Regions from separate parts of the Rossellomorea sp. ABR4_004 genome, predicted to be linked through region 2. Evidence: riboswitches for the same ligand, from Rfam matches in the RefSeq annotation. Region 2 holds a riboswitch; the other holds the start of a gene.
The links. Region 2 has a riboswitch for cobalamin ahead of ACXAF2_RS15075 (hypothetical protein). Riboswitches for the same ligand answer to the same signal wherever they lie in the genome.

Region 1: another riboswitch for cobalamin. It lies ahead of ACXAF2_RS07290 (hypothetical protein); the one in region 2 lies ahead of ACXAF2_RS15075 (hypothetical protein).

Annotation. Positions count from the first base shown of each region.
Region 1 covers NZ_JBSWVM010000001.1:1,387,638-1,391,853, reverse strand. Annotated here, with positions in the region: gene ACXAF2_RS07305 (alpha/beta hydrolase family protein) at 1-668, shown strand, start outside; gene ACXAF2_RS07300 (DUF2584 domain-containing protein) at 898-1,140, shown strand; gene ACXAF2_RS07295 (hypothetical protein) at 1,180-1,512, opposite strand; cobalamin riboswitch at 1,643-1,829, shown strand; gene ACXAF2_RS07290 (hypothetical protein) at 1,996-2,535, shown strand; gene ACXAF2_RS07285 (ABC transporter substrate-binding protein) at 2,539-3,477, shown strand; gene ACXAF2_RS07280 (copper homeostasis protein CutC) at 3,698-4,216, shown strand, end outside.
Region 2 covers NZ_JBSWVM010000002.1:444,948-449,163, forward strand. Annotated here, with positions in the region: gene prpD (2-methylcitrate dehydratase) at 1-1,216, opposite strand, end outside; gene mmgD (citrate synthase) at 1,320-2,435, opposite strand; gene ACXAF2_RS15075 (hypothetical protein) at 2,436-2,660, opposite strand; cobalamin riboswitch at 2,837-3,034, opposite strand; gene ACXAF2_RS15080 (IDEAL domain-containing protein) at 3,225-3,449, shown strand; gene ACXAF2_RS15085 (hypothetical protein) at 3,615-3,788, shown strand; gene ACXAF2_RS15090 (C45 family autoproteolytic acyltransferase/hydolase) at 3,876-4,216, opposite strand, start outside.

The DNA.
Region 1 (4,216 bases), on a different contig from region 2:
AACCTGCAGGAGTTGGGAAGTATGATGGGTTCCTTTATTTAAGAGGAGGGATCAAAGGTGTCGGCATGGTGCGGCCGGCGAGAATCGCTCAATTTGCTTCTCACGGTTTCATTGTATTTGCTCCCTATTACCGAGGTAATCTGGGAGGAGAGGGAAATGAAGATTTTGCGGGGGACGATCGTGAAGACGCCATTTCGGGTGTTGAATTGCTTAAAGACTATCATAGAGTGGCCCATGACCGGATTCATGTGTTTGGTTTTTCCCGTGGTGGGGTCATGGCGCTAATGACAGGTATCGAGCAGAGGGACGTCACCTCCGTTGTTACATGGGGAGGAGTATCGGATATGTTCTTAACATATGACGAACGGAAGGATCTCAGGAGAATGATGAAACGAGTCATAGGGGGCAGTCCCAATAAAGTTCCGGAACGATACGAATGGCGTACCCCACTATACGAATTAGAAAACCTAAAGGCTCCCGTATTGATCATTCACGGTGAAAAGGATCAGAACGTTTCAGTTGAGCATGCATATAGATTAGAAAAAAGACTGAAAGAATTGGAGAAATCTGTTTCGTCCCGATACTTCAAAGAGTTTACGCATTATTTTCCACCACGAAAGAATCAACAAATTGTCTCCATGCTATGCACATGGATGAAAAATCAATAGACAGTGGTGTATTAAATAAGGCTCTTCTTTGATCAAAGCTTGTAGCTATCTTAATGAAGAAAGTAATAGTTGATTTCCGCTACAGGATGCTCGCTTTCCGCGGGGCTGGCGGTGAGCCTCCTCGGCTTCGCCTCCGGGGTCTCACCATCCAGCACATACTAATTGACAGAGCCTAGGCAGTTCTTATGTTAAAATAGAGCAAATAAAAAAAGGATTGAGGTCAAGCGAAATGGGAATGGGCTTGGAGTTAAACACGATGATTGTGACAAAAGGAAAAGAAGTGCGGAAAGAAGAGAATCTGTTCGAGCTTCAAAAGAATGGATATCGTCTTTATCCTATGCATATTCCGATAGATGTCAGAAAAACGAAACACAGTGATCCCAGTGGTTACGGAAGGATCGAAAAGATGGAGTGGACGGATGAGAAAACGACGATCCTGTATCGGTTGATTTCCTTGAATTCCACGAACTAAGTAAAGGAGGGCTGTAAACATTCGCTTACAGCCCTCCTTTTATTGTATTTCCTCATATAAAATATAGCGATTATCCTCTGTCTGGGCGATCAGGTAGTTGCTGTGATCCTTCACGCTATAGATGGGTGTCCCTTTTTTCAGTGTATTTGCCGTGAAGTCATTGACAGGGTGATATTGACTGTCAATCTTTTCTTTAATAGCCCCGAGCTTTTCATCCAGGACCAGCTTCTTCTCCTCAGGGACCTTCACATATTCCTTCTTGTTCACCACCATCATATCCCCGTATCCACATAATTCATAGGATGCAGGTTCTTTGTCGCCGCATGCACTCAATAAGAATACGCATAATATCAAAACAACCAATCGCTTCATGTTTTTCCTCCTTATCATTTCTTCACATACTCAAAAGATATTCAAGCTTGTACGTCAACATGTTTGTTTTTTCTGCAAAACTTCATCAACTTTCATATGGATATAGTGGTATAATGTTCCTTAAGTGAATAAACCCACGCAGAAATTAGGTGCTGATCTTTAGCATAAAGGGAATTCGGTGTGAATCCGAAGCTGTTTCCGCAACTGTAAGTGCTGACGAAATAAGAAGAAAACCACTATTTGATCATTCAGATGGGAAGGTTCTTAGAGTAGGCTGACGCACGAGCCAGGATACCTGCCTTTTTTTCATCGTATTATGCTCTTCGGAAGTTAAGGGTATGGTGCGGCTTTTTAGCATCTCTATTTTCATATGGATGACAACTGCCGGCCAATATTCTTGGGTGGTTTTTTTGTGTTTATGTACCCTCCCGGAAGATACGATAGGTGTTTCACAAACATCATTCAGAAAGGAGGAACTTACATATGGCAAAGGATTTCCGCTACTTATGTTATCCCTATATGCGTGAGTCTGTTTCAACCGTAGATTTTGAGATCCGGACCGATTCACTGTCGACTAAAATCGGACTCGCGTCATCATTGACGGAACACTTACCGAAAGTGCACGACGATTTACTATATTTAGCTGAGATGGCGTACCATCTCAATGGCTCGGTGCGGGGGATGACGGCCATCATGGAAGAGGACTTGAATAAATTGAGCCAAATGTACGACCGTTATGTGTTGGAAGTCGAGGATCGTATCCAAACCTTTGTCCTTCCTCAAGGCTGTACAGCCGCATGTACGCTTCATACCTGTCGCAGTGAAGCGAAAAAGTCCGTCCGTGCCTTACATAAAGTCAGTACTGAGATGAAAGTGGAGAATATTTTATTTAAATACGCTCATTTACTGGCAAATGTCCTGTTTGTAATGGCTGTGTATGTGAATAAATGTGAAGGGATTGAAGAAATTCCTTTTGTGAGTAAATCGTATCGCGAAAAAAATATAGAGAAGCGGGGAAGATGAAATATGAAAAAGTCATGGTTAAGTAGTTTACTATTATCAATTATCCTGGTTGTTGTCGCAGGGTGCAGCAATGGGGAAGAAGTAACATCCACAAAGGAAGTCAAGCCTGAAAATGAGTCTTATTCTGTGACTGATGACAGGGGGGAAAAGATTAGCTTTGAGAAAGTGCCGGAAACCGTTATTTCCTTACAGCCGAGTAACACAGAGATTCTCTTTGCCATCGGAGCTGGAGATAAGGTAGTCGGGGCAACTGAATTCGACAACTATCCTGAAGAAGCGAAAGAGATTAAAAGAGTATCGGATTCCATGACGGTCAATGCTGAAGAGGTCATTGCGCTAAAGCCTGATGCTGTCATTGCCTATACCACTGGAGATGATGCCGGAGTGAAGCAGCTTGAGGAGGCAGGATTAAACGTATTCGTCATTCAATCTGCCCAAACCTTTGAAGATGTTTATGGGGATATTGAACAAATTGCAACGGTAATGGGAGTAGAGAAGAAGGGGGACGAATTGGTAGACGGCATCAAGCAACAAATTTCAGATGTGAAAGAAAAGGTAAGTACACTAAAGGAAAAAGAACAAGTATATTTTGAAATCAGTCCCTCCCCTGATATTTATACAGCAGGTGCAGAAACGTTTCAGCAGGAAATACTGGAAACGGCTGGGGTCGAGAATATTTTTGTAGACCAAAAAGGCTGGGTGAAAGTAGGCGAAGAAGAAATCATTAAACGGAATCCTAATATGATTTTGACGACAGTGGGGTATGTCGACGAGCCGACAGCTGAAATCAAGTCACGGGAAAGCTGGAAAGATGTAAATGCAGTGAAAAATGACCAAGTCTATTTCTTGGATTCAGACATTATGTCAAGACCGGGACCCCGTATTGGAGAAGCCGTTGAGCTAACAGCAAAAACCGTGTATCCAGATTTATTTTCCGAATAAGGTTGGATGTGAGGAGAGTAAGACAATGATTTGCAAGAGGAATCATTGTCTTTTTCTGATAGATTGTTACTTTTTATAGGTTTTATAAAGTAAACGTATTCGTACTGTCTTCTTTCTTAATAGCAACATTTTTTCGGGGAAATCCTTTTCATCACAAGTTCAACAATCTTCAACATTGTGATAAAGTTAACGTAACATCATTACGTTAGGAGAATTCAACATGAGCAAACTGGAAGTCATAGTCTTGAATGAGGAGGATGCCAAAGTTGCAGAAGCATCCGGAGCAGATCGACTTGAATTGGTGTCTGCCATACATGAGGGAGGATTAACTCCTGATTTTCATGTGATAGAAAAAGTATTAAAGACTGTTTCGATTCCTGTTCAGATTATGATCCGATTACATAGTAAATCTTTCTCGTATCAGTCTGATGAATTGCATACCATGGCCGATCAAGTTAGGACCATAGTTGAACTGGGAGGCTGTGGCATCGTTTTTGGCGCATTATCACATGAAGGTAAGCTTGATTCCCACGCTTTAAAAGAGATCGTACAAAGTGCGAAGGGTCAATCGATTACTTTTCACCGCGCTATCGACCAGTCAGATGATCCAGTAGCCTTATGTAAAGGAATATTCCATTCTGGCTTAAATGTTGATCGAATTCTCACATCAGGAGGAAAATCTGAAGTGAGTAAGGGACTGGATACGATTGGTGAACTGAGGGAAATAGAGAAAATGGGT
Region 2 (4,216 bases):
AATGAATTTGTACACTGTTTGCGATTGAGCGCTTGCTCGGATCAAGGTAGTCTTCACTGTATTGTTTGTTTTCTACCACGGTCATCTTTTCACGCAAGGAATCGATTCTTGGATCCAGGGCTGTTTCATTTTCATAATCTTCCGCTCTGATATCGCCTTTGAGCAATCCGATGGCTGTGATGTACTGCAAACAATGATCGCGATCCGCCGGATTATGAAGAGGACCTGTTTTATCAATGATGCGTATAGCTGATTCATGGGTCATGATCCTGATTTCATCGATTTCATCAAGTCGGTTAATCACTGTTGGGTGGAGCTTTACCGCACACTCAGCTGCTGTCTGTGCATGGAATTCTGCCGGATAAGATACTTTGAACAGTATGTTTTCCATAACATACGATTCAAGCGGACGGCCCAGTACCAATTCTTTTTTATTGAAGAGTATATCCTGGAATCCCCATCCAGGCGCTGAAAGTCCGGTTGGATAGCCCATCTCACCTTTTACAGCCATCATTGCCAAGTGAACGCCCCTGCTTGTTGCGTCTCCTGCAGCCCAGGATTTACGCGAGCCTGTATTTGGAGCATGTCGGTATGTTCGCAAGCTTGAATTGTCAATCCATGCATTCGATAACGCATTTATGATTTCCTGACGAGATCCACCCAACATCTTCGTTACAACAGCTGTCGTTGCAATTTTCACAAATAGAACATGGTCGAGCCCTACACGATTCAAGCTATTTTCCAAGGCCAGTACTCCCTGAATCTCGTGGGCCTTGATCATCATTTCTAGCACATCCCGAACTTGTAAGGGTTCTTTCCCTTCCGAAATCCTTACCCGGCTTACATAATCCGCTACAGCCAGAATGCCTCCAAGGTTGTCAGATGGATGTCCCCACTCAGCAGCGAGCCACGTATCGTTGTAATCCAGCCAGCGGATCATGCACCCAATGTTGAATGCCCCTTTCACAGGATCAAGGACGAACGATGTACCTGGCACTCGAGTCCCATTCGGTACAATTGTCCCGGGTACGACAGGTCCCAGAAGCTTCGTGCATTCCGGATATTTCAGAGCGAGAATTCCGCATCCAATCGTATCAAACAATACATAGCGTGCCGTTTCATATGCTTCCGTACTTGTGATATCTTTATCTAATACATAATCAGCTATTTCTTCCAATAACACATCGGTTTTCGTCGTTTCGTTCGTTTTCAGCATGAGATACCTTCCTTTTCTGTTAAAAGTTATTTATGATATAAATGGGTATTCGCCAAAATATCCATTTGCTATTAGGCGAGCGACGTTACAACTCCCCAGTTGTTTAATTAAATACACGTCGCTCGCCTGTATAATGTACTCGCGGACGGAAGAGTCGATTATTGCCGTGCTGCTCAATCACATGCGCACAAAGTCCGACTGTTCTGGCACTAAAGAAGATTGGAGTATATAGTGGAATAGGTATCCCCAACATCCAATAGACCGGAGCTGCATAATAATCAAGATTCGGATAGATCCCTTTCTCTCTCTCCATTACTCTCTCACCAGCTTCACACATTTCATATAAAAGGTGGTCGCCTTTTACATCACATAGTTCTTTTAACGCTTCCTTCATCATTAATGCCCGCGGGTCCATCTTCTTCATATACACGCGATGCCCAAATCCCATGATCTTTTCTTTTTTCATCATTTTCATTTCGAGCAACTCCTCAAATGCTGCCACACTGCCTGCTTCATTTAGCATGTACATAACCGCTTCATTCGCCCCTCCGTGAAGATTCCCTTTCAAGGAAGCCACCGCACCAGTTAAAGCACCGTATAAATCAGAATGAGTAGACGCGATCACCCTCGCCGTGAAAGTGGAATTCGGCATTTCATGCTCACTATAAAGGACTAAAGAACGGTCAAATATCTTTTCTTCCAGGTGAGAAGGGACTCGCCCAGTGATCATGTAAAAGAAATTTGCACTGTATGATAGATTTTCGTTTGGACGGATCGGCTCCATTTGCTGAATGATCCGATAGCTATTCGCTACAACGTTGGGCACCATTCCAAGAAGTTGATAAGCCCTCTCTTTATTCACGGGTAATGAACGATCATCGAGTTTGTTGTCATGTCCTGCAAGTGCTGAAATTCCTGTTCTAAGACCATCCATGGGATGTGTATTTCCCGGAAGCTGTTTGAATATTTCAAGCAGTTCCCCAGGTATTTCATATTCACCTTTCAACACCTTTTCCACCGCTTCTTTCTCTGCAGAATCCGGCAATCTCTCTTCCAGAAGTAAATGGACAATATCCATATACTCTTTAGATTGTGATAGTTTAATAAGGTCATAACCCTGGATGACAATTTCACTTTGTACCGTATCTAAAAACGAGATCTTTGTTTCTGCCGCAACAACACCATCAAGTCCCGGGAAAAATTTTTCTTTAGCTTCCAATCATCTCATCCTCCTATCTCCAAATAACTCATCATTTATTTTGTTGTAAGCCCTTTCAAGATTACTCAGACAAACTTCTTTTTCTTCACTTTTTTCTATCCGCATCATGATTTCTTCTGTCAATCGCTGATAATTCGAAGGAAGCATAAGTGACTTTTCTCCACTGAAGTTGTTCATAATGCACGTTTTGAAGTAATCGGTAAAATACTCAACTGTTCCATACAAAGAAGTTCACCTCGAATCCGTCTTGTTTATTCATGGACAATAAAAAAACAACTTCTAAAAAGAAGTTGTTAAGATCGAACTGATGCTTAAATAAACATTTTCTGCTCCCCCAAAAAGCCAAAACAAAAAATGTTGATCACTCGTTCGCACTTAACACCCCCTATCCTCGTAGGTATTGATGTGTGCTGAAACAGGCAGGTCTCCTGACTTATGATCATCACTCTCCGAACCTTCCCATCTTCACATTTCTAAAGACAGTGGCTTTTTCGAATCGCTCCCAATTACAGTTGCGGGACAGCGTCGGACTCTAACCGAACTTCCCTATTAAGTAGAGGATCGTCATATCCCTCTACACCTGCTTCTACACGTATTCAGTTTTCCAATCAAACATATCAAATATTTCTAAAAATTACAAACTATTTTATTATTTGTATTATTATCCATCCAATGAAACTGGATTCCAACTACCTTCCCTTCAATTAAATTTAATTTTTTTAATTAAAATGTTTGAATATTGAGATAATGGTTAGTATAATAGAAAAAAGGTCAAGGAGTTGATTTTTCATGAAGAAGTACTTGCTAAATTCACCACAGTCCGAGGTACCCGGCATAGACTCTCTTTTTGCAGAAATGATTTTGGACAAGGCCCTGCTAACATTCCGGAAAGAGCAACTCGAACAGAAAATCGACCAATCATTACGTGATCGAAACAAAGAGGAATTCCTGCGGTTGACGGAGGAGTTAAATCAGATCCGTAAAGATCACGAGGAAAAGGATGTAACAGTATAAAAAATTGATTGGATATAAATAAGCCATTGGTTTCTAGATAATGAAAAGGGGAGAATGTTCTTGCTGACTTTGGCAGCGGCATTCTCTCTTTTTTATTTCGGTGAGTAATTCATTGAAGACTTGCACATGATAATGGTGAATCATTTAGTGAGGAGATGAACGGCTATGAACGTTAAAAGCGAATTACAAGAAGCACAAGATATTATCCATAAAGCACATCTTCATTTAAAACAAGTAAATTCAAATAGCATGGAATCAGAAGCGTGTCACTTTGCTCAAAGGGAACTTGAAAAAGCACAACAAAAAATCCAACAGGTGCAACAACAAATCAATGAATAGCTGGTTCAACCAATGATGGCCCCCTAAGTAAAAAAGGGGCCATTACTTATGTTCTAATTGCCCCCTATAAATTACAATTCCCGATTCCTAACCCTCCTGAATAAAACCATTTAAACTCCCCTCAAGAATGCCTTCTCCATTCACCCAATCCCGGAAGTTTATGTCCAGGACCTGACTGCTCCTGGCAATGGTTGTGAGGATCCTTGAATGTTGATAGGAATATGAAAAGGTATGAAGGGTTCCGAATAAATTCTCGTAATCTGTGAAAAAAATAGGTGACTCTACGCTTTTAAAATGGTGGAACATGTCATGATGGGAAAGTCTCATATCCATTAACCCTAGCAGATGGTTATTCCGTTGGATCGATCCTTCTATAGAGTCCCGATTTTTACTAGTAAGCTGTTCATCCTGAAAATGGTTCACGCATG